Regions from separate parts of the Pseudarthrobacter sp. alpha12b genome, predicted to be linked through region 3. Evidence: riboswitches for the same ligand, from Rfam matches in the RefSeq annotation. Region 3 holds a riboswitch; each other region holds the start of a gene.

Region 1 (7,251 bases), 770 kb from region 3:
TGGGCTTACGGAGTTCAGCCTTAGCCATCGTGGAGCTCCTATTCTAGGGAGCCCGTGGATATTGATCCACGGGATGGTGGTGGTCCGACGGCGGCAGTGCCATGGGTGCGTTACGGCACCCGGGCAGCCCCGGAGTCGGGCCGTTATTTGGGGTTTAGAAGGGAGGTTCGGAATCGGGGCCGTTGCCCCAGCCGCCTGCGTTGGACACACCGGGCGTGGCCCAGGGATCGTCCTGTGCAGCCTGCTGGTTGCCGCCGCCCCAGCCTCCACCGGAGTTGCCGCCCTGGTTTCCACCAGAGTTGCCGCCTCCGAAGCCACCGCCGCTGTTGCCGCCACCGAAGCCGCCGCCACCCTGTCCGCCGGAGCGCTGGGTGCGGTTGACCTTGGCATTGGCATAGCGCAGGCTGGGGCCGATTTCGTCGACCTCAAGCTCGATAACGGTGCGCTTTTCGCCTTCTTTTGTTTCGTAGGAGCGGCTCTTCAGGCGGCCGGTAACAATCACGCGCATGCCCTTGGTCAGGGATTCGGCGACGTTCTCGGCTGCTTCACGCCATACAGCGGCGCGGAGGAACAGGGTCTCCCCGTCCTTCCACTCGTTGGACTGGCGATCAAAGGTGCGGGGGGTGGAAGCGATGGTGAAGTTCGCTACTGCCGAACCGGACGGTGTGAACCGCAATTCCGGGTCATTGGTGAGATTACCGATGACCGTAATGGTGGTCTCGCCTGCCATCTACTGCCTCCTTGTTCGATCCTGGGTGAAGAGTGCGTTTCCTGCGGGGTAAAGAATGAAGACCGGTGCTGAATTACTCAGCAATAACCTTCTGCTCTTCGGGGCGGGTGATCTTGGTGCGCATGATGGTCTCGTTAAGAGACAGCTGGCGGTCAAGTTCCTTGGCGGTCTCCGGCTTGGCGGTGAAGTTCACCACGGCGTAGATACCTTCGGACTTCTTCTTGATCTCGTAAGCCAGACGGCGACGGCCCCAGATGTCAACCTTTTCGATGGTTCCACCATCGTTGGTGATGACGTTCAGGAACTTCTGAAGCGACGGCTCAACGGTACGCTCTTCGACCTCGGGGTCGATGATTACCATCAATTCGTAAGGACGCATATGTGAACCCACCTCCTTTGGGCTAAGCGGTTACGGCATTTCCGTAACAGGAGGTTCATTTGCGATTCCGTGCAATGCCCCGCCGCCGGAACGGAGGCAGGACGCAGCACAGACTTCAATATCCTAGTGCATTTGGACCCGATAGGCGATTCGCGCTTGTCCCAAGGCTAGGCCCATGATGTACCGCGGGCAGCCCCGACTGACGCTATGTGGAAAACAATGCCGCGACCGCTGCGCATTACAACGTCCCGCGCCGTGGCCGGCCGGCGCCGCGCCCACCCAGTGAGGTCCGTTACCTAATTGTGATTCTTGCGTCCCTTTCGTGTACGGTCATCCGGGGGCCGCCCCCAGCCGGCCCCAGTCCCGAAGGTCGTCCAACTCTGCCGCCTCCGTGACTAGACCCGGACTCCAGGCAGAGGCGGGGGACCCAAGCGTCCCGGGCACGGCCCCGCGCCTGCCCTTGGGGTGAAGCCGCGATTCGCGGCCGAATGGCCTCATTCGAACCCGACAGCTAACTCCGCAGGCGATGAGAGGTGACTTCCCCATGCCCGCACTCCGCAATGATCGCGCCAAACCGTCCCACCGTTATCAAAATGAGACTGGACCTGCCGGAACCTCTCCGGACTCAAGGTCCACCACGCCCGGCCTGCCCCGGCGGCGCTGGCCCCTCGCCGCGGGGCTTGCCGCAGCCCTCCTCGGAGCCGGCTCCCTGGGCCTCGGCCTGACCCACAACGATGGCGCCGCCGACATGGCGCGGGTGGCCAGTGCCGCCGACGCCGGCAGCGACGCACCCACCCAGACTCCAGAGGCTGTTCCTTCCTCCGTGGCGCCTGCCCCGGCACCGGTACCGGCAGCTGACGCCGCTCCCGCTGCAGCCCCTTCCCCGGAACAGGCTCCGCCCGCGCCCGCAGCTGCACCGGTTCCCGCCGCGCCGGCTCCCTCCTCCGAATCCCCCATCGCAGTGGCGCCGGCCGCGGCGCAGCTTGCCAGCAGCGGGGCCCCTGCGCCCGCCGGCGTTCCGGGCAACTGGACCATGACCTTCGCCGACGAGTTCAACGGGGCCGGACTGGACACCGCGAAGTGGTCCGGATGTTGGTTCTCCCCCGGCTGCGGGACCATGAATAAGGTTTCCACCAGCCCGGCGAACGTCTCGGTGGCCAACGGAAACCTGGCCCTGGGCCTCGCCTCCGCCACCTCCGGGGGATTGGTATCGACCAACCCGAAGGGCGGGGCAGGCACGGGCTTCCAGTTCACCACCGGCTATGTGGAGGCCCGCATCAAGTTCCCCGGCAACGCCAACGGCCTCTTCAACTGGCCCGCGTTCTGGACCACGGGACAGTCCTGGCCGACCACCGGCGAGAATGACATTGCGGAGGTCCTGCAAGCGAAGATGACCGTTAATTACCACTCCGGTTCCGGCTCCCAGAACCAGGGCGGCGTGGGCGGCAACTGGGCCAACGAGTACCACACCTTCGGCCTGCACAGGATGGCGAATTCCTCCGACGTCTACTTTGACGGCGTCAAGGTCAAGTCCTACCCCACCAACGACGGAAACGCTCCGCAGTACATCGTGCTGAACGTCGGCGCCTCCTCCACGAACCCGGCCTACGGCCCACAGTCCCAGATGATGGTGGACTACGTGCGCGCCTGGCAGTAGCCGGCCACGCACCACCTGATGGAAGGGCGACGGCGGGACCTCCCGCCGTCGCCCTTCCAGCTTCACCTCAAGGTTGCCCAAAGGTCACCCTCCGCCGGCAGTGTGATCCAGTACACTCTTGCAATGAGGCTCCTGTACGTGACGGAAAGCGTGCCCAACCGGGATCCGGAACTGGGCGATGGAAGCTCGATGATTCCGTACGAAGTGATCCTGCACCTCCCTCCTGACGTTGCCGTCACGCTGCTGACTTTTTCGGGCCCCGTCCCGGTTCCGGCGGAGATCAGGAACCGCTGCGAAACCGTGTACGAACTGGCGCCGCGGGAGGAAATTTCGGCCTTTGTCCGTTCCCTGGGCGGCCTCGCCGGGCTGGGGAAACACCGCCGTTCAACCCCGTCTGCCCGCGCCGCAGCCGCCCGGTTGTCCGCAGACAGGGACGCCACCCTCATCCACGGCCCGCACGCCCTGTTCCTGTCCCATCACGTCACCGGGCCTCTGGTGCTGCAGACAGTTGACCCCTGGTCCATCCGGGCCGGCATGGACACGGCCATCGCGCGCACCTTCCGGCCGGCCTATCGGCTGCGCGAGCAGCTGGCCGCCCGGGCTGAGCTGCAGCTGCCGCCCAGGGCCCGGCTCCTCACCGTCGGGGCCCAGGATTCTGCGGCCTGGTCCGCCAAGCTGGGCAGGTCCGTCCGAAGCATCCCCAACGGAACAGCAATGGCTGCCGGTCCCCGCCGGGAGCGGGATATCCCCGTTGTCTGCTTTGCGGGCAGCCTGAACTACGCCCCGAACGTGGACAGCGCCACCGTGCTGGTCAGCAGGATCGCGCCGCTGGTGTGGCGGGAAGTCCCCAACGCCCGCTTCGTCATCGCGGGGCGGCGGCCCACCCCGGCGGTGCAGGCGCTGGCCGGACCCCAGGTGGACGTCCTGGCGAACGTGCCTTCCATCCTGGACGTCTTCCAGGGGGCCGACGTTGCAGTCTTCCCGGACGAGCACGGCGTGGGCATCCGGAACTCCGTCCTGGAAGCCCTTGCCGCGGGGCTGCCCGTGGTTGCCACACCGGTGGCTGCGAGGGAACTGCCTGCGCACCCGCTGCTGACCGTTCAGGACAGCCAGGAGGCACTCGTGCGCAAGGTGGTGGAACACCTCACCGCCCCCGCGCCACTGCAAGGGCGTCCCGCCAGCATGACGGCGGAAGGGTCTGCAGGCGCTGTCCGCACCTGGGACACCGTGACGGACGAGTACCTGGCGGAAGTCCATGCGGCCATGGCTGCTCCATCCCCTGCCGGGGAGCTTTCCCGAACGAACAGGCACCCATGACCTACGCGCCGGGGGAATTGGAGCGCAAGGGAGTCCGGGGAGCCCTGTGGCAGGGGCTGGCCTTCGCCTCTGGCAGGGTGATCGTGCTGGTAACCACGGTGGTGCTGGCACGGCTCCTCTCACCTGAGGAATACGGCCTCGTAGCCCTGGCGCTGGTGCTGATGGCCTACGCCGAAACCATCGCCGACGCCGGTGTGGGGCAGGCGCTGGTCTACCTGCCCAAAACCCCCGTCATCGCCCGATCAGCACTGCTGCTTTCCGTTGCCCTGGGCGCGGTGCTGGCCCTGGCGGCGGTGCTTGCCGCGGACACAGTGGAGGACCTCCTGGGGCTGGACGGTGTGGCTCCGCTGGTGCAGGTCCTTGGGGTTTCCGTGCTGGCCACGGCCTGCGGTGCCGTCCCGGAGGCCATCATGCGGCGGGACCTGAAGTTCAGGCAGCTCACGGCGGCGCCGGTGCTGCGCGCCGCAACCATGGGGACGGTGACCCTTTACCTGGCCTTCACCGGCCACGGCGCCTGGTCGCTCGCCGTCGGAACGGCTGCCGGGTCCGTGGCCTATGCCGCCACCTGCTGGTTCCTTGTCCGCCATGAAGCGCCCTGGCAGATCTGGCGTGTCAGCAGGAGCGCCCTTGGGGAGAACATCCGCTTCGGCGCCCCCGTCGCCGGCAGCACCATGCTGGCCAGGGCCATCTTCGACGTCGACTACCTGGTCATTGGCATCGTGCTGGGCGCGCATGCGCTGGGTCTCTACACCCTCGCCTTCCGGCTGCCGGAGGCCCTGATCCTGAACGTCTTCTTCGTGCTCTCCACCGTCCTGTTCCCCCTCTACACGCAGGTCCGCGGCGACCGGCAGCGGCTGCGGGACGGATACCTGAAAAGTGTCACCGTCCAGGCCCTTTACGGCATCACGGCAGGCGTGGGACTGGCCGTGGTGGCGCCCGTCCTGGTGCCAGTCCTTTTCGGCCAGCAATGGGAGGAATCGGTCACGCCGCTGGTATTCCTGGCCCTGTATGCGGCGGCACGCTCCCTGGGCGCCGGGGCAAATGACGTTTACAAGGCGATGGGGCGGCCCGGTCTTTCCATCTGGATCTCCGTGGTCCGCCTGGTGGTCCTCCTTCCCGCCCTGATCTTCGCCACCCAGTGGGGAATTGTGGGGGTCGCGTGTGCCCAGATGGTGGTGGCCGTGGTCTTCGCGTTTGGCATGCAGGCGGTGGCCGCCAAGGTCATGGGAACAAGGATGCGCCGGATGATGCGCGCCGCGGCACCGGGCCTGGTGTGCGGTGCCGCGGTGGCCCTGGTGGGCCTGGTCAACTTTGCCAGGCACGCCCTGGGACCCGTGCCCACGTTGGCTGTCATGGTGGTTGCCGGGGTGGGCGCGGTGTACGCGGTGCTGCGGTTCGGCTACCGCGACCTGCACGACGAGATACTGCGGCTTTTCAAGCGCCACCACGAGGGCTGACGGGCGGCCGGAAGCAGGGCTTCCCAAGGGTCAACGCCGGAATTGCGGACCAGTCCGCCCGGGCCCGGCCCACCGGCCCGGCCCCGTCCCCGGGACTCGGCCTTTTAGGCGGCTTCCACAGCATGGCGCCACAACCAGAAGTCCCTGTCCGCCTGGAGGGCGGCCCGGACTTTTCCGTTGCCCTGCGCCGGGTCGGCCTCCGCTTCCTGCGCCAGCCGGTCGGCGAGCGTGGCGGTGGAGCGCGCCCACGTGGCGACCACCAGCAGCGGGAGGAGCGAGTGGTCAACCCCCCGCATGCCAAGGTGGCGGGAGAGCGGGTCCAGCGCCCAGCCGCCCTGGCCGAAGGCCTTGTCGAAGGCCGCGATCTGGGCCTCCCTGACGAAGGCATGTTCGCTGGACTCGCTCAGGTACTGGAGGTAGAAGACCAGATCGTGCCCGGGAACGCCGTCCATGAGCGAGCGCTCCCAGTCCATGACCTGCAGCGCGCCGCCGGACTTAACAAGCAGGTTGGGATGGCTCAGGTCGCCATGCTCGATGACCGCGGGCAGCTGCGCCTGGCGCAGCGGGGCAAGGAGTTCGTGCGTCCGTTCCACCAGTTCGTTTGTGCCCGCGTCAGGCCCGGCCAGTCCCTCCAGGGCCGCCAACGGCGCGGCCACGGCGCGCTGGTACCAGTCCACATTGCCGGCGGCAGGCTGGGTGCAGGGAAGGGCTCCAACAAATGCGGTCCCGGTGGCGACGGCGGCGGGCAGATCCGCTGCCACCGTCCGGGGATCCAGTGGCATGCCGGTCAACGCGGTTTCAACGAGGACCGTGTAGGGCCCCACGTCCCGCATGCCCACCAGGAGTGGCACACCGGCGCCTGGGCTGCCGACGGCGGCTGAAAGTTGGGCGAGCATGGCGGCCTCGCGGCGGACGCCGCTGTTGTCCCCAGGCTGGCGGGGCACCTTCACCACCAGGGCGGGATCACTTCGCCGGGACGGAAACACCAGGGCCACCACGTGCCGGGACGTTGCGAAGCGCGGGGTCAGCAGCAGCGTTTCCCAGCGCTTCCCCAGGCCGTACTGGTCAAGGGAGAACTCCTCGAAGTGGTCCTGCAGGAACTGATCTATGAAGCTCATTGCCCCGGGCTCCTTTCCGGCAGCCGCCCCGTGATGGTGCCTTCGGGAACCAGGAGGTCGAAGACGCGCAGTGCCAGGGCCACGTGCACCGCAGCCGCCTTGAGGACCCCGAAGCGCACATCCTTGCGCAGGGCCAGGGTGTCCCGGATGGACACGCCGGACTGCACCGGAACCAACCGGGCGGTCCGCTCCCGGTTGGGGGCATTCCAGTACAAGGCAACGTCCTGGTACCCCCGGCGCTCCAGCATCCGCTTCCAGCCCCTTAACGTCCGCGGGCCCGAATGCTGCAGCAGGGAGCGGCTGGCCTCCACGCAGATCCAGCCTCCCGGCTCCAATGCCAGTCCTGCGCTTTCGATCTGGCCCGGGCCGGGCGAGGCCAGCAGCACCACGTCGCATGCCCTGCCGCCCGGCCGCGTTGCCGGCTCTGTTGCCGGCTCCGCCAGCCGCATGGCCTGGGGGTCCAGCAGCCGCAGCGCCGACTCTGTTTCCGGGCTTATCCTTCCGGCGAAACCCAGGGTGCGTGGCTGCAGGACGGGAAGAAGGAACCGCCAGTCCAGAAGCCGCCAGAGGTGGAGCGACAGGGCTTCGCCTGC
Region 2 (7,251 bases), 1.9 Mb from region 3:
GCCGCCAACGATCTGGAGCGTATTCCCGTTCCGCGGCGTCGGCAACCGGAGCGGGAGGCAGCGGGCGAAACAACGGCGATAGGGTTAAACCATGACGGCAGCAGCTGAATCCACGGTGACTTTTGATGGCCGTTTCGCCCGGGAACTGGCAGAACTCGCGGTGCCCTGGCAGGCCGAGGAAGCACCCAGCCCCGAGCTTCTCGTCCTGAATGACAGGCTGGCAAGGGACCTTGGCCTTGACCCTCGGTACCTGCGCAGTCCCGAAGGTGTGCGGCTCCTGGTGGGAAACCACGTTCCCGTCGGCGCCACACCCGTGGCACAGGCATACGCCGGACACCAGTTCGGTGGGTACTCGCCCCTGCTCGGTGACGGACGGGCCCTGCTGCTGGGCGAGGTCACGGACAGAAGCGGCCGCCTCCTGGACGTCCACCTCAAAGGTTCGGGGCGCACGCCGTTCGCCCGTGCCGGGGACGGCCGTGCCGTCGTCGGACCTATGCTGCGTGAGTACCTCGTCAGCGAGGCCATGCATGCACTGCACATTCCCACCACCCGCTCGCTCGCCGTCGTCGCCACCGGGCGGCAGGTGCGGCGCGATGACATGCTGCCCGGCGCCGTCCTGGCACGGGTGGCAAGCAGCCACCTGCGCGTAGGCAGCTTTCAATATGCGCGTGCCACCGAAAATATGGACCTCCTGAAGCGGCTGGCGAACCACGCCATCAGCAGGCACTATCCGCACGCCGCGGAAGCCGCCAACCCCTACCTGGCGCTGTTCGGGTCCGTCGTCTCGGCCCAGGCGGACCTGGTGGCCCGGTGGATGTTGGTGGGATTCGTGCACGGAGTCATGAACACGGACAACATGACCATCTCCGGGGAAACCATCGACTATGGCCCCTGCGCGTTCATGGACACGTTCAATCCGGCCGCCGTCTACAGCTCCATCGATGTCAACGGGCGCTATGCCTACGCCAACCAGCCGGTGCTGGCCGAATGGAACCTTGCCCGGCTCGCGGAGGCGATGCTGCCGCTCATTGACGAAGACCAGGAAAAGGCGGTCGCCCCGGCGGTGGAGGTGCTGGGCGGATTCCGCGGACAGTACGGCAGGGCGTGGTTCGGCGGCATGACGACCAAGCTCGGCCTGGACAACGTCGACGGACGTGACGACGACGCCGCTGTGTCCGCCCTGGTGGATGATGCCATCGCCATCCTCAAAGACGGCCCGGTGGACTACACGGTGTTCTTCCGGAACCTGGGAAAGGCGGCCCGGGGGGACTTCCGTCCGGTGCGCGGCATGGTTCTTGACCTGGCCGCTGTTGACGCCTGGCTGGAGCGCTGGAAGGCGCTCAAACCTGACGCCGAGTTGATGGACAGTGTGAACCCGGCCTATATTCCGCGCAATCACCTCGTGGAGGAGGCGCTGTCCGCTGCCACGGGCGGAAACCTGGCTCCACTGCAGCAGCTGCTCGAGGCCGTCAGCGACCCCTTCACCGAGCGGCCCGGGCTGGAACGCTACGCGGAAGGTGCTCCCGAGGATTTCGGCAGCTATACGACCTTCTGCGGTACCTGACCGCCGCGGAGCGCCGCGTGGCAAAACGACAGGAGGGTGGCAGCCGGATTTCCCGGCTGCCACCCTCCTGATTCAGCCGGTCCCGCCAAGCGGGCCGGACTGCGCGAAGACTAGGCTACGCGAACTGCGGAGTAGCCACCGAGCCAGCTGATGGAGTGCACCTGCGTGTCGTAACCGTTGACGCCGCCGCTGACAACCTGGCCGTTGCCCGCGTAAACGCCCACGTGGCCGGAGGTGATGATCAGGTCACCGGGGGCGGGAGAGCCCACAACGGTGCCGTACTGGAAGAACTGGGTGGGGGCCAGGTCGCCGACGGACTTGCCGACGGAACGCAGGGCCTTTTCAACCATGGCAGTGCAGTCCTGCTGGACACCCAGCTGGCCATAAGCCGACGCGAGGATGGCAGCACCGGTGCCCGAGCCCGTGGTGGATGCCACCGGGGTGGCGGACGCGTAGGACATGTTCATGCCGGTGTTGGCCGGTGCGGAGGCAGCAGCCGCCTGGACGGGTGCTGCGGCGCGGGCAGGCGCCGGGGCTGCGGTGTAGCCTGCGCCCGGAATCTGGATCTGGTCGCCCGGGTAAATAACTGAGGACAGTCCCAGGCCGTTGGCTGACAGGACGTCGTTGAGGCTGACGCCGTAGGCTGCGGCAATGGCGCCAAGGGTGTCGCCGGAAACGACGGTGTGGACGTTACCTGCTGCTGCGGCGGGGGCTGCAGCCGGGGCGGCCGGTGCTGAATAGGCCTGGACGCTGGCCTGGCCGGTGGTGTCCGGGGCGGTTACACCGGCGTGGGCCGGAGCGCCGACTCCGAACGCAATGCCGGACGCTGCAGCAACGGCGAGGGCCGGGCGGCCCAGCGAGCGGGCCTGGGACTTGGCTGTTACGGCGAGGCCCTCGAGCACAATGGAGCGGGCCGGGGTTGCGCGGTGACGGGCTGAAATGGAATTTTTTGACACGGTTGATCGCCTCTCCCATGCCTGCGGGGTGAGCTGTCGGGTTCGGGCTGGAGATACCCGGCCGGGAGCGGCTCCGCGACAAACGGAAGCACTATCGACTTAACCCCTAGGCCACGTGTGGCCGTGGAAACTTGGTTCCCCCGTCCCTGCCAACTGGAGCGGTTGGATCCCATGATCAGCGGCAGGGCTCGGCATGCTGACGGGAATGTCCCGACTGAGAGGGACACCAGAAGACAATAACCCACACGCAGCGCCATTGTCACATTTGGATAACATACGAGGTTGTTCTCTCGCATTGCGCAAACGTCTGGACGTTATCCGATTTTTCGGTGCCGACCTCGCGTTGTCTACCGGCGCCGGGAAAGCTGTAACAATGCGGATACGGCCCCCTGTGTGGACCGCGAAACCAACGGTAAGCTTCGGGACTATGCCCCTGTTCGTGACCTTCGCCACGCGCCCCTTGCTCGCGGGCTTCATGGCCATTGCCGTGGCTGCCGGCACGGCGCTGCCGGCGGCCACGGCCGACGAACCGCCTCCGCCCGGCCGGTATCCTTCCTGGGCGGACGTGCAGAAGGCCCAGTCCTCCGAAGCGGCAAAAAGTGCGGAAATCACCACCATCAATGGACTCCTGACCGGCCTGCAGGCGGAGTCGGAGGCGGCAGGCGAAACGGCCGTGCGTTTCGCCGCCGACTACGCGGTGGCGGATGCCGAGCTTCAGACAGCCACTTCCCGCCTGGAAACCCTCTCCGCCCGGGCCGCGCACGCCAATGATGAGCTGGCCCGGCACCGGAAGGACATCGGCGCCCTTGCCGCTCAGTCCTACAAGACCGGCGGGACCAACGCGGGATTCTTCGTGGCGCTGGATGCCCTGGGAACCAACAGCGTCCAGGGGCTCAACCTGGTCAAGCTCGCAGGAGACAAGACCGCCGCCCTGGTGAACAATGCGGGGGCCGCCGAAAAGGTGGCCGCTTCCCTCACGGAACAGGAAAAACTTGCCAGGAACGAGCGGGCGCGCCTGTCGGTGGAGGCGAAGGCAAAGCTGGATGCCGCCCGTTCCGCCCAGGATGCGCTGGCCCGTCAGGTCACCGAGGAGCAGCGGCGCGGCGGCGAGTTGACCGCCCAGCTCGCCACCCTGAAGGGCACGACGGCGGCCCTTGAGGGTGAGTACCGCCACGGCCAGGCTGCGCTGGCTGCCTACGAGGCGGCCCAGCAGGCCAAGCGTGCCGCCGCGGAGGAGCAGGCCCGCAGGCAGGCGGAAGCTGCGGCCAAGGCAGCCGCAGTGGCAGCCCAGCAGCCCAGGGTGCCCGCACCCGCCGCAAACCCCGTCCAGGCTAATCCTGCCCCGCCCAACCCTGACCCCGTCAACAATCCTGTCCCTCCTGCTCCGGAGGCGCCGCCGGCACCTGCCCTGCCAAGCCCGCCCCCCGTCGTCGTGCCTTCCGTTCCCGGCGGGGCGGTCAACGATCCGGCCGGGGCGAGAAACTACGCTTCCGGCCGCTTGGCTGCCTATGGGTGGGGCCAGGACCAGTTCCAGTGCCTGGCCCAGCTGTGGACCAAGGAGTCCAACTGGCTGACCACGGCCACCAACGCCTACTCCGGGGCGTATGGGATAGCCCAGGCGCTGCCGCCGGGCAAATATGCCAGCGCCGGCAGCGACTGGCTGACCAGCTACCGGACCCAGATTGAGTGGGGCCTGGGCTATATCCGGGACCGCTACGGTTCGCCGTGCGGGGCCTGGAGCCACTCCGTATCCCTGAACTGGTACTGACTGACGCGTTAGGCTGTCCCCATGCCAGATTTCGAACGGTTCCGTGTGCTGCTCGAAGAGGAGCGGGCGCGGCGCCTGGCACTGTTGCCGGCGTTGCGGGCAGACATCGAGGCAGCAAACTCGGCGCGCCAGGACTCCAATGTCGACGACGAGCATGATCCCGAGGGGGCCACCATCGCCTTCGAACTCTCGCAGGCCGCGGCGCTCCTGAAGCAGAGTTCGGCGGGCCTGGACCAGATTGAGGCGGCCCTGGCCCGGCTGGCCGCGGGAACCTATGGAAGCTGCGCCGTGTGCGGAGAGCCCATCGCCGAGGGCAGGCTGGAAGCCCGGCCGTGGACCCCGTTCTGCATCCAGCACGCATCGTCGGGGCGCGGGCGGTGACGGCTGCGGCGGACGTGGTGTCCGCGGCTGCGGATTTCGTTGACAGGACCCTGCAGAACGAGGGTGCCTGGTACCGGGCGGACGACGTGGGGAACCGGCTGGGCGGGGTGCTGGCCTCGTATGGTTCGTCCGTGGGGGCCGTCCGCGGAACGGTCCGCGATGCCCTGCGCAAGTTCAAGGACCTGGACCACGACGGCACGGTCATGCTGGCCTCCGCCCTGTGGGGACAGCCCCGGCCCGGCTCCCGTCCGGTGTTCGAGCGCCGCCTGGCCGCCGTGGTGCTGCTGCAGTCAAGGGTGCAGCTTCTCCGGCACTCGGACCTGACCCGCCTGGAGGGCTTCCTTCGCTCCGCCCGGGCAGCGGACCTGACGGAGCCCCTTCTTGCTGACGTTCTGGTCCCGCTCCTGGCAGGGCTGGGGGAGCGCGAACGGCAGCGGGCGGGTGTTGTGCTGGCGCGGTGGCGGGAAGATCCCGACCCACAGCTGCGGGCGGCAGCCGATGCCCTTGAAAAGGACTTATCCATGTGAATCGTAACGAGGAGACCTGAATGAACGAGCCGTTTGACCTTGACCGTTTTGTCGCTGCCCAGGACACCGGCGGAACCTATAACCAGGCGCTGGGGGAGCTGCAGGTCGGCAGGAAGTCCGGGCACTGGATGTGGTTCGTCTTCCCGCAGATTGCCGGACTGGGGCAGAGTGCCACCTCACGCCGGTATGCCATTTCCTCCCTGGCAGAGGCCCGCGCCTACCTGGATCACGAGGTCCTGGGCCCGCGGCTCCTGGAGTGTGCGCTGGTCCTGGCAAACCACGCCGACCAGTCCGCCGAAGACATTTTCGGCGGTATCGACGCCAGGAAACTCCGCTCCTCCATGACACTGTTTCTCCGGGCGGCACCCGGAGAAACAGTGTTCAAGACCGTCCTGGCCCAGTTCTTCAATGGAGAGCCGGACCCGGCTACCGACGAGCTCCTGGCCGGCCAGGACGAGGCCGGCTGAGCCCCGGCTCCGGCTCCGGTTCCGGTCACGGGCGCCCCGGGGCGCTACGGCGTGGGGCTGCCGCCGTTGACGTTGAGCGTTTCACCCACCACGTAGCTGGACTCGGGTGAGGCCAGGAAGACGTAGGCGGGGGCGAGCTCAGCAGGCTGGCCCGCGCGTCCCAGGGGAGTGGACTGGCCGAACTCCGGCAGTTCCTCCTTGGGCTGGCCGCTGCTGACCTGCAGGGGGGTCCAAATGGGGCCCGGCGCCACGGCGTTCACCCGGATTCCCTTGGGCGCCAGCTGCTGGGCCAGGCCCTTGGTGAAGTTGTTGATGCTCGCCTTGGTGGTGGCGTAATCCACCAGGGTGGGGGACGGGTTGTAGGCCTGGATGGATGTGGTGTTGATGATGGTTGAGCCGGCCGGCATATGCGGCACGGCGGCCTTGGTCACCCAGAACATGGCGTAGACGTTGGTCTTCAGCGTGTGGTCGAACTGCTCGTCGGTGATGTCCTGCAGGTCCTCCTGCGCAACCTGCTTGCCGGCGTTGTTGACCAAAATGTCCACCCCGCCCAGGACGGCAACCGCCGTGTCCACCAGGTCCCGGCACGCAGCGGAGTCCTTGAGGTCGCCAGGCGCCTTGACGGCCTTGCGGCCGGCGGCCTCGATGATCCCGGCGATGCGTGAGGCGTCCTCCTCTTCCTGCGGCAGGTAGGAAAGCACGACGTCGGCGCCTTCCCTGGCAAAGGCGATCGCCGTTGCTGCCCCGATGCCTGAGTCCGCGCCGGTCACGATGGCCCGGCGGCCCTGCAGCCGCCCGGTACCCCGGTAGGTCTCTTCGCCCAGGTCAGCCTTCGGCTCCAGCTCCGCATCAAGCCCCGGCTCGGGCTGGTGCTGCTTGGGCGGGGAAATCTTTTCGTACGCAGTCACGGGATTACGGAAGGTGTACTGGTCAGTCATGGTGGTACTCCTGTTCGTGCGGGACACGGGCTGGTTCGTTGCCCGGGTAACTTATGCAGCCTGCGCCGCCCAACGGCAATCGCGAAAAGCTAAGCATGCTTACGGTTTCTAGCCTAGGCGCTGATTCCCTGCCCTGCCAAGCCGCTCCGCCTGGTCAATCGCGGTGGACCTCCACCAGCCTGACCCCGGCCAAGCGCCCGGCGTCGAGCACTGCCTCCATGTAAGTGCAGGCCGGCTGGCGGCGGCGGTCTGTAGGCGAACCGGGGTTCAGCAGCCGAAGCCCGCGCGGTGACACCGTGTCCCAGGGGATATGGCTATGGCCGAACACCAGGACATCGGCGTCGGGGTACAGCGCTTCGCACCGAGTTTCGCGTCCTTTGGCCTGGCCGGTCTCGTGGACCATCGCAAAGCGGACTCCGTCCAGGGTGGCAGTTGCCGTTTCGGGCAGGCGCCGGCGCAATTCGGGCCCATCGTTATTGCCAAAAACACCCAGCAGACGCTTGCTCCGGCGTTCGAATTCGTCCAGCAGGGCTGCCTCCACCCAGTCGCCCGCGTGGAACACCACATCGGCATTTTCGACGGCGGACCACACCTGTTCCGGCAGGTCCCGGGCGCGTTTGGGTACATGGGTATCGGCGATCAGGAGGAGG
Region 3 (7,251 bases):
CCTCATCTGCCTCCAGTTCCAGGCCATGGCTGTGCGCGTCACAGCCATCACGGCCGGCACGCTCTTCATCATCGCCATGGGGTTAAGCCGCGTCTTCCTTGGCCACCACTGGCTGACGGACGTGATGGCCGGGTGGTTGCTGGGCCTCACCTGGGTGGGAGTGGTGATCCTGGCCCACAGGCTGTTCCACCTGGTCCGCAGGCGAGAGCACGCCGGGGCGGCGCCGTCGTTCGACCGTCCGATCGTCCGGGACGTGGTTGCCGAGGAAGTGCACCACCACGGCGACGGCGGCAAGGAGCACGCCCATGGCAGCCAGAACAAGGACACCGCCGGATGATAGTTTTGGGGGATGCGTACTCTCGTTGTTGACCACCCCCTGGTCGCCCACAAGCTCACCGTCCTGCGGGATAAGAACACGCCGTCGCCGGTCTTCCGGCAGCTGACGGAAGAGCTGGTGACCCTGCTGGCCTACGAAGCCACGCGGGAAGTCCGTACCGAGCCCGTCACCATCGAAACGCCGGTCAGCACCACCATCGGCACGGCGTTCACCAAGCCCACCCCGCTGGTGGTCCCCATCCTGCGCGCGGGCCTGGGCATGCTGGAGGGCATGACCAAGCTGGTCCCCACCGCCGAGGTGGGTTTCCTGGGCATGGCCCGGGACGAGGAGACGCTGGACATCATCACCTATGCCGAGCGCCTGCCGGAGGATCTCACCGGCCGCCAGGTGTTCGTCCTGGACCCCATGCTGGCCACCGGCGGCACGCTGCGCGAGGCCATCAAGTTCCTGTTCAAGCGCGGCGCCTCCGACGTCACCTGCATCTGCCTGCTGGCCGCTCCCGAGGGCCTGGCCAAGCTGGAGGAAGAACTGGGCGACGCAAACGTGCACATCGTCCTGGCCTCCATCGACGAGAAACTCAACGAGAAGTCCTACATCGTTCCCGGCTTGGGCGATGCAGGTGACCGCCTGTACGGCATCGCAGGGTAGCCTTCCCCCTTTTCGGGCAGGGGCACCGCCGCTAGCCTGTGCGGATGGACTGGAAACTCGAACTTGTCTTTGTCCCCGTCTCCGACGTTGACCGCGCCAAGGATTTCTACGTCAACAAGGTGGGCTTCAACGCCGACTACGACGAGCGGCCTTCGGACGACATCCGCTTTGTGCAGCTGACGCCGCCCGGGTCTGCCTGCTCCATCTGCTTGGGGGAGGGGCTGGTGGACGCCCCTCCCGGCACAGGATCAAACCTGCAGCTGGTGGTGGACGACATCCAGGCGGCGCACGACCACCTGAAGAATAACGGTGTGGACGTCAGTGACATCGAAGTGCTGCCTTGGGGCCACTTCGTCTACTTCGCCGATCCGGACGGAAACAAGTGGTCCGTCCAGTACATCCCGTGGCGGAACGCCGGGCCGGACGCAACTTAAAGCACTTCGGGCCGCATCCACATGGATGCGGCCCGAAGTTGGCGCTGCAATTCCCCTGCTGTGCCCCACGCCCAAGGCGTACGACGGCGCGTGGCCGGGTACGCGCCGTCGTACGCCGTCCATGGTGGGGAGACTCAGCGGAGGGCTCGCGTGGCGTCGCGGCCGCCAGGGGGGTGGGTGCCTAGTACCAGTTGTGCGCCAGGTGGAAGTTCAGGGCACCGCAGGGCGACTGATAGCTCTTTTTGATGTAGTCCAGGCCCCAGTTGATCTGCGTGCGGTAGTTGGTGAGGTAGTCGGCGCCGGAGCTGGCCATCTTCTCAGCAGGGAGGGATTGGACAATACCGTACGCTCCGCTGCTGGGATTGGTGGCCGTGGTGGTCCAGTCCGATTCCTTGGTCCACAGCGTCTGCAGGCACTGCATCTGGTCCGGTCCCCAGCCGTAGGTGGCCAGCTGGCCGGCGGCGTACGCCTGGGCGCCGGCGGGATCGTTAACCGCGACGGCCGGTGCCGGCTCAGGAGCGGGGGCCGGTTCCGGTGCTGGTGCCGGGGCGGGCGCGACAGGCGCCGGGGCGGGCGCGACAGGCGCCGGGGCTGCCGGTGCTGCCGCGGGAGCCGGTTCCGCGGCCTGCGGTGCCACGCTGATGGCGGCGGGAGCGGGGGACGCTGCCGGGTTGGACCGGATTTCGCTCTTCTCGATGCTCATTTGGGCGTCGGACGCTGCCGGGTTTGACCCGGTGGATGCCACCGGAGTCATGCTGCTGGTGGCCTGTCCGGCCGCGCCTACGCCAACCAGCACCGCGCACGATGCTGCAAGGACGGCGGCGCGCTGGCCCAGGGTGGTCTTCTTTGCCTGCTGCTTGGCCCGGTGTTTAGCCTTGGCATGCAGGCGTGCTTCTGCCGTGTTTTTGGACATGATTGATCGCCTCTCACACCTGCGGAGTTAGCTGTCGGGTTCGGATGAGGGCATCCGGCCGCACGGAAAAATCACGTGCTGGCTTAACCCCAAGGGCATTCATTGCCCGGGACGGTGGGTCCCCCGCCTCTGCCGTTGCTCAATCGGAATCCGGGGAAGCGGCAGAGCTTGGCGTCAACCCGGGATATGCGGCCCGAACGGGGGCCGCACCCAATCGACGGTACAGGAAGATTAAGCAGAAGTCACATTTAGGTAACGGAAGTCACGGACGCCGCGCGTCGGTTTGCGGCGCCCTCCGGGTTTCTTGATCCCGGAGGGCGCCAACGGTGTTCAGGTACGGGGGCCGCTGCTGGCACTACGCTGCGGCACCCCGGGGCTACCGGGCGAAGTACTCCCGGATACTCGTCAGCGAGCTCGACCCGTGATAGCCCAGATCGCCGGGGCCGGCTGAGACGGCGTCGTCCGGCGAAAAAATCCCGACACCGAACGTACCGCCCTCCACATCCTTGATGCTGTCCAGCAGCACCGGCATGGCGTCCTGCAGGGTCCCCATAAGCGCCTGCTTTTGCGCGCTGTCGGCTACGAGTTTCACCGTTATGAACTCGCCGGACGTGCTGACGTTGGCGTCGGCCTGCACGGCCGTGACGCCGGAAACCGACATTCCGGCCTTCTGCAGGGCGCCCTCCAGCTGCTCGGCTTTGGAAGGTCCGCCAAGACCGCAGGCAGCAAGGCTCACTGCCAGAACTCCCATCAATAGTGTTCCGGTCATGGGTTGGATCAGGTTGTTCATCGGTTTCCTCCACTACGGTCCGGCCGCGGAACTCCTGCGTTGGCTCCCGTTGAGCGTAGTCGGCCTTGCTGCAGTGTCCTACTTGGTGAGCCGGTAAACGGTGGAGTTTCCTACTGTCTGGGCCTGGAAGTTGGCCTGCACCCAGGCGGCCACCTGGGAGTTGCCGCGGCCGCCCATGCCGCCCATGCCGCCTCCGCCCATGCCTCCGCCCTCAATGAAGTAGCTGATTTCACCCTTGGCCACCATGTCCTGGAACTCGGCGAGCGTGGGGTACGGATCCCCGCCGTTCCAGCCGCCGAGCGCGATGACGTTGGTGTTCGTGGCAAGTTCCAGGCTGGCTGCCTGGCTGGCGCCGGAGACGATCGCGGACCACTTCGTGGTGGTGGAGGAGAGCAGTGCGGTCACTGCGGCATCGGCGGTTCCCTCACCGGGGCCGCCCGCTCCGCCGGGACCACCGGCCCCGTCAGCTGCCCCGCCAATTCCGTTTGCGGGGTCAAACCTGTCGGTTCCGGTGGCAGCGTCGGCGCCGTCGGTCCGGTCGCCGCGGAAGCCGGCAGCCCGGTTGCCGAAGCCGCCCGCCGAACCCGCGGGCCCCGACGTCGGAATGGACCCCGAGTGGGCCGAGGCAGTGGTGGCCAGGGTCCAGGCCGCAGCCCCAAGGCCACCGGCCAGCAGGGATACGACGACGGCGGCGGCAGCCCCCGCGCGCCGGAACCGTCCGGAGGCGGCCGCTGCGTCGAGGCGGAGAAGGATGCCTGCGGCGGCAAGGACGCCGAGGACGATGATGGCGATGCGCAGCCAGGGGAGCCATGAGGCGTCGCGGCCCAGGAGGACCGCCGACCAGATCGAAGTGCCCAGGACGGTTACGGCGAGGACAATCCTGGCCGGCCAGTAGGCGCGGCCGCGCCAGAGCTCCACGGCACCGATTCCCACCAGTGCCGCGATCGCCGGCGCCAGTGCCACCGAGTAGTAGGGGTGGACGATGCCGCTCATGAAGCTGAAGACACCCGCGGTGACCAGAAGCCAGCCGCCCCACAGGACCAGCGATGCACGGCCCATCGAGGTGCGGGCTTCCCGCCGGGTGAACCACAGCCCGGCCACCAGCAGGATCAGGGCGGCCGGCAACAGCCATGACACTTCGCCGCCAAAGCTCGTCCCGAACATCCGCAGCAGCCCGGCCGCCCCGCCGAATCCGCTGTTCCCGCCGCCGAATCCGCCACTGGCACCGCCGGCCGCACCGCCCGCTCCGCCGCCGGGCATGCCTTCGCCCGAGCCGGTGATGCGGGCCAGCCCGTTGTAGCCGAAGGTTAGTTCCAGGAAGCTGTTGGTGGTGGAACCGGCCATGTACGGGCGCTCCGAGGCCGGTGTCAGCTGGAAAAGGGCGATGTAGCTGCCGGCCACCACGATGATCCCTGCCAGGGCTCCCAGGAGGTGTGCCAGCCGGCGGCCGATCGAGGTGGGGGCAGCCCACAGGTAGGCGAGTCCCAGCGCCGGAACGATCAGGAAGCCCTGCAGCATCTTGGTGAGGAAAGCCAGGCCAATGACGGCGCCCGCCGCCACAAGCCACTTCCAGCCCGCCCGCTCGATGGCCCGGGTCGTGAAGTACGCCGCCAGCACCAGGCAGAGGGTGAGCATGGCGTCGGGGTTGTTGAACTTGAACATGAGTGCAGCCACCGGCGTCAGCGCCAGGGCGCCACCTGCCAGCAGGCCGGCGGCCGGGCCTGAGACGCGTTTGACGGCCAGGTAGAGGACGCCGACGGCGGCGACGCCCATGAGTGCCTCCGGTACCAGCATGCTCAGCGGCGAGAATCCGAAGATCCGGCCTGCGAGGTCGGGGATCCACAGGGCCGCGGGCGGCTTGTCAACGGTGATGGCGTTGCCGGCATCGAGCGATCCGAAGAGGAACGCGGTCCAGTCCTTGGTGCCCGCCTGGATGGCTGCGGCGTAGAAGGAGTTCGCGTAGCCGGTTGCTGCGAGGTTCCACAGGTACAGGACTGCCGTGGCCACGAGGAGTCCCGCGGCGGAGGGCCGCACCCAGCGGGGTTGGCCGCCGAAGGCGTAGCGGGTCCAGTGCGGCGTGGGCTTCACAGTCCCGGCGGCGGAGGCCACACCGGTGGAGGTAGAGGGCTGCGGGGCGGCAGTTGAGCCGGCGCCTGCCGGTGAGATGGTGGAGGTCATGATGCTGCCGTTTCTGTGGGAGTGCTGGCTGGAGTGTCGTCGGCGGTGCTTGTGATGTCGGCTTCGTTGGTGCCGGCGGATGGGGCAGCGTGCGGTGCCCGGTCACGGAAGACCCACAGCCGGAACAGCAGGAACCGGACCGCTGTAGCCGCAAGGTTCGCCGCCACGACGGTGAGGACCTCCGCCCACCGGTCAGGCGTCGTCGTGCGGTGGACCAGGGCAAGTGCTTCGGAGGTGAGCAGCAGGCCGATGCCGAACACGATCAGCCCCTCGAAATGGTGCCGGACGGGGTTGCCGCCCTGGATACCGAAGGTGAAGCGCCTGTTGGCGCCCGTGTTGGCAACGGCCGTGACCAGCAGCGCCAGGAAGTTTGCCAGCTGCGGATCCATGAACCCCCGGCAGAACAGGAAGATCAGCAGGTAGGCCAGCGTTGAGGCGGCGCCGATCGCGGCGAACCGGACCAGCTGGCCAAAGAGGCTGCCGCCACGGGTCTGTTCGTCAGCCCGTGACGACGCGGGAAGCGGGCCCCGTGCCAAAGCCGCGCGCAGTTCCGGGACTGGGATGCGGCCGTAGACCAGGTCGCGGGTGAGCCGGGCCATGCCACGGAGGTCGGCCAGCGCAGTGCGCACCACGTCCACGCTGGAATCCGGATCGTCGATCCAGTCCACGGGAACTTCATGGACGCGCAGGCCGCAGCGCTCGGCCAGGACCAGGAGCTCGGTGTCAAAGAACCAGGAATTGTCCACGGTGTGGGGGAGGATCTGCTGGGCGACGTCGGCACGGATGGCTTTGAACCCGCATTGGGCGTCACTGAACCGCGCTGCCATCAGGGAGTGGAGCATCAGGTTGTAGCTGCGCGAGATGAACTCCCGCTTGGGCCCGCGGACAACCCGGGAGTTGCGGGTCAGCCGGGTGCCGATGGCCAGGTCCGAGTGCCCGGAAATCAAGGGTGCCAGCAGCGGGGGCAGGGCTGCCAGATCGGTGGAAAGGTCAACGTCCATGTAGGCCAGGACCGGAGACGGGGAAGCGAGCCATACCTTGCGCAGCGCGTTCCCTCGGCCCTTCTCGTCAAGGTGGACCACGGTGACCTCCGGGAACTCACGGGCCAGCCGTTCGGCGATCTTCAGGGTTCCATCCATGCTGGCATTGTCCGCCACGGTGATCCGGAAACTGTGCGGAAAGGTGTCGCGCAGGTGTGCGTGGAGCCTGCGGAGGCATTCCTCAAGGTCGCGCTCCTCGTTGAAGACGGGAATGGTGACATCAAGGACAGGGGCGGCGGTGCGGGTGTCCACGGGGGCACGCCGTACGGCATGCCCCCTGGAAGGAAGGCCCGGCGGCGCCACCGCGGCGTCCTGAAGGGTCCCTGAAGTGGAGTCGGTGAGCGTCATGAATCAAGAGTGGCGCCGCCAAATTTGTGGGCTTTAGGCACAACCTGTGACGTGCCTGTGTAAGTCAGGGCGCAGCGGAGCCGGTACCTGGAAGGCGGACCGCAAACTCGGTCCTGCCTGGCCGGGAAACCAGTTCCACGGTGCCGCCGTGGGCCGCCACGATGGACTCGACGATTGAAAGGCCCAGGCCCGAGGACCCCTCGGAGCCGGAACGGGCGGCGTCCGCCCGGGTGAAGCGCGAGAAGATGCTGCCCTGGAATTCGGCCGGGATGCCGGGCCCGTCATCGGTCACCGTGACCACCACGCTTCCGTCGGCGGAGCGCATCACGCCGGTGGTCACCGTGGTGCCGGCAGGCGTGTGCTTCCGGGCGTTGGAGAGCAGGTTGGCCAGCACCTGGTGGAGCTGGGTGGAGTCCCCGCGGACCGCGACGGGCTCGTCGGGCAACTGCAGCTGCCAGGTGTGGTCCGGAGCCATGACCTTTTCGTCGCTGACCGTTTCGACCACCAGTTGGGTCAGGTCTACGTCGGTGGTTTCGGTGGCCTTGCCCTCGTCCAGCCTGGCC

The links. Region 3 has a riboswitch for cyclic di-AMP ahead of ACTAQI_RS20015 (aggregation-promoting factor C-terminal-like domain-containing protein). Riboswitches for the same ligand answer to the same signal wherever they lie in the genome.
Region 1: linked by a shared signal. The riboswitch ahead of ACTAQI_RS16400 (glycoside hydrolase family 16 protein) and the one ahead of ACTAQI_RS20015 (aggregation-promoting factor C-terminal-like domain-containing protein) in region 3 are both predicted to bind cyclic di-AMP.
Region 2: linked by a shared signal. The riboswitch ahead of ACTAQI_RS06905 (LysM peptidoglycan-binding domain-containing protein) and the one ahead of ACTAQI_RS20015 (aggregation-promoting factor C-terminal-like domain-containing protein) in region 3 are both predicted to bind cyclic di-AMP.

What each region holds. Positions count from the first base shown of each region.
Region 1 is NZ_CP196746.1:3,545,021-3,552,271, forward strand. It holds gene rpsR (30S ribosomal protein S18) at 1-28, opposite strand, end outside; gene ACTAQI_RS16390 (single-stranded DNA-binding protein) at 155-730, opposite strand; gene rpsF (30S ribosomal protein S6) at 804-1,109, opposite strand; cyclic di-AMP (ydaO/yuaA leader) riboswitch at 1,499-1,649, shown strand; gene ACTAQI_RS16400 (glycoside hydrolase family 16 protein) at 1,654-2,766, shown strand; gene ACTAQI_RS16405 (glycosyltransferase) at 2,890-4,083, shown strand; gene ACTAQI_RS16410 (oligosaccharide flippase family protein) at 4,080-5,540, shown strand; gene ACTAQI_RS16415 (aminoglycoside phosphotransferase family protein) at 5,645-6,658, opposite strand; gene ACTAQI_RS16420 (dTMP kinase) at 6,655-7,251, opposite strand, start outside.
Region 2 is NZ_CP196746.1:1,526,652-1,533,902, reverse strand. It holds gene ACTAQI_RS06915 (ribonuclease Z) at 1-108, shown strand, start outside; gene ACTAQI_RS06910 (protein adenylyltransferase SelO) at 92-1,564, shown strand; gene ACTAQI_RS06905 (LysM peptidoglycan-binding domain-containing protein) at 1,675-2,520, opposite strand; cyclic di-AMP (ydaO/yuaA leader) riboswitch at 2,524-2,694, opposite strand; gene ACTAQI_RS06900 (aggregation-promoting factor C-terminal-like domain-containing protein) at 2,948-4,288, shown strand; gene ACTAQI_RS06895 (TraR/DksA family transcriptional regulator) at 4,310-4,669, shown strand; gene ACTAQI_RS06890 (DNA alkylation repair protein) at 4,666-5,196, shown strand; gene ACTAQI_RS06885 (DUF1810 domain-containing protein) at 5,217-5,663, shown strand; gene ACTAQI_RS06880 (glucose 1-dehydrogenase) at 5,708-6,601, opposite strand; gene ACTAQI_RS06875 (metallophosphoesterase family protein) at 6,756-7,251, opposite strand, start outside.
Region 3 is NZ_CP196746.1:4,319,714-4,326,964, forward strand. It holds gene ACTAQI_RS20000 (phosphatase PAP2 family protein) at 1-337, shown strand, start outside; gene upp (uracil phosphoribosyltransferase) at 350-985, shown strand; gene ACTAQI_RS20010 (glyoxalase superfamily protein) at 1,030-1,419, shown strand; gene ACTAQI_RS20015 (aggregation-promoting factor C-terminal-like domain-containing protein) at 1,601-2,332, opposite strand; cyclic di-AMP (ydaO/yuaA leader) riboswitch at 2,338-2,498, opposite strand; gene ACTAQI_RS20020 (hypothetical protein) at 2,709-3,122, opposite strand; gene ACTAQI_RS20025 (glycosyltransferase family 39 protein) at 3,201-5,300, opposite strand; gene ACTAQI_RS20030 (glycosyltransferase) at 5,297-6,688, opposite strand; gene ACTAQI_RS20035 (HAMP domain-containing sensor histidine kinase) at 6,753-7,251, opposite strand, start outside.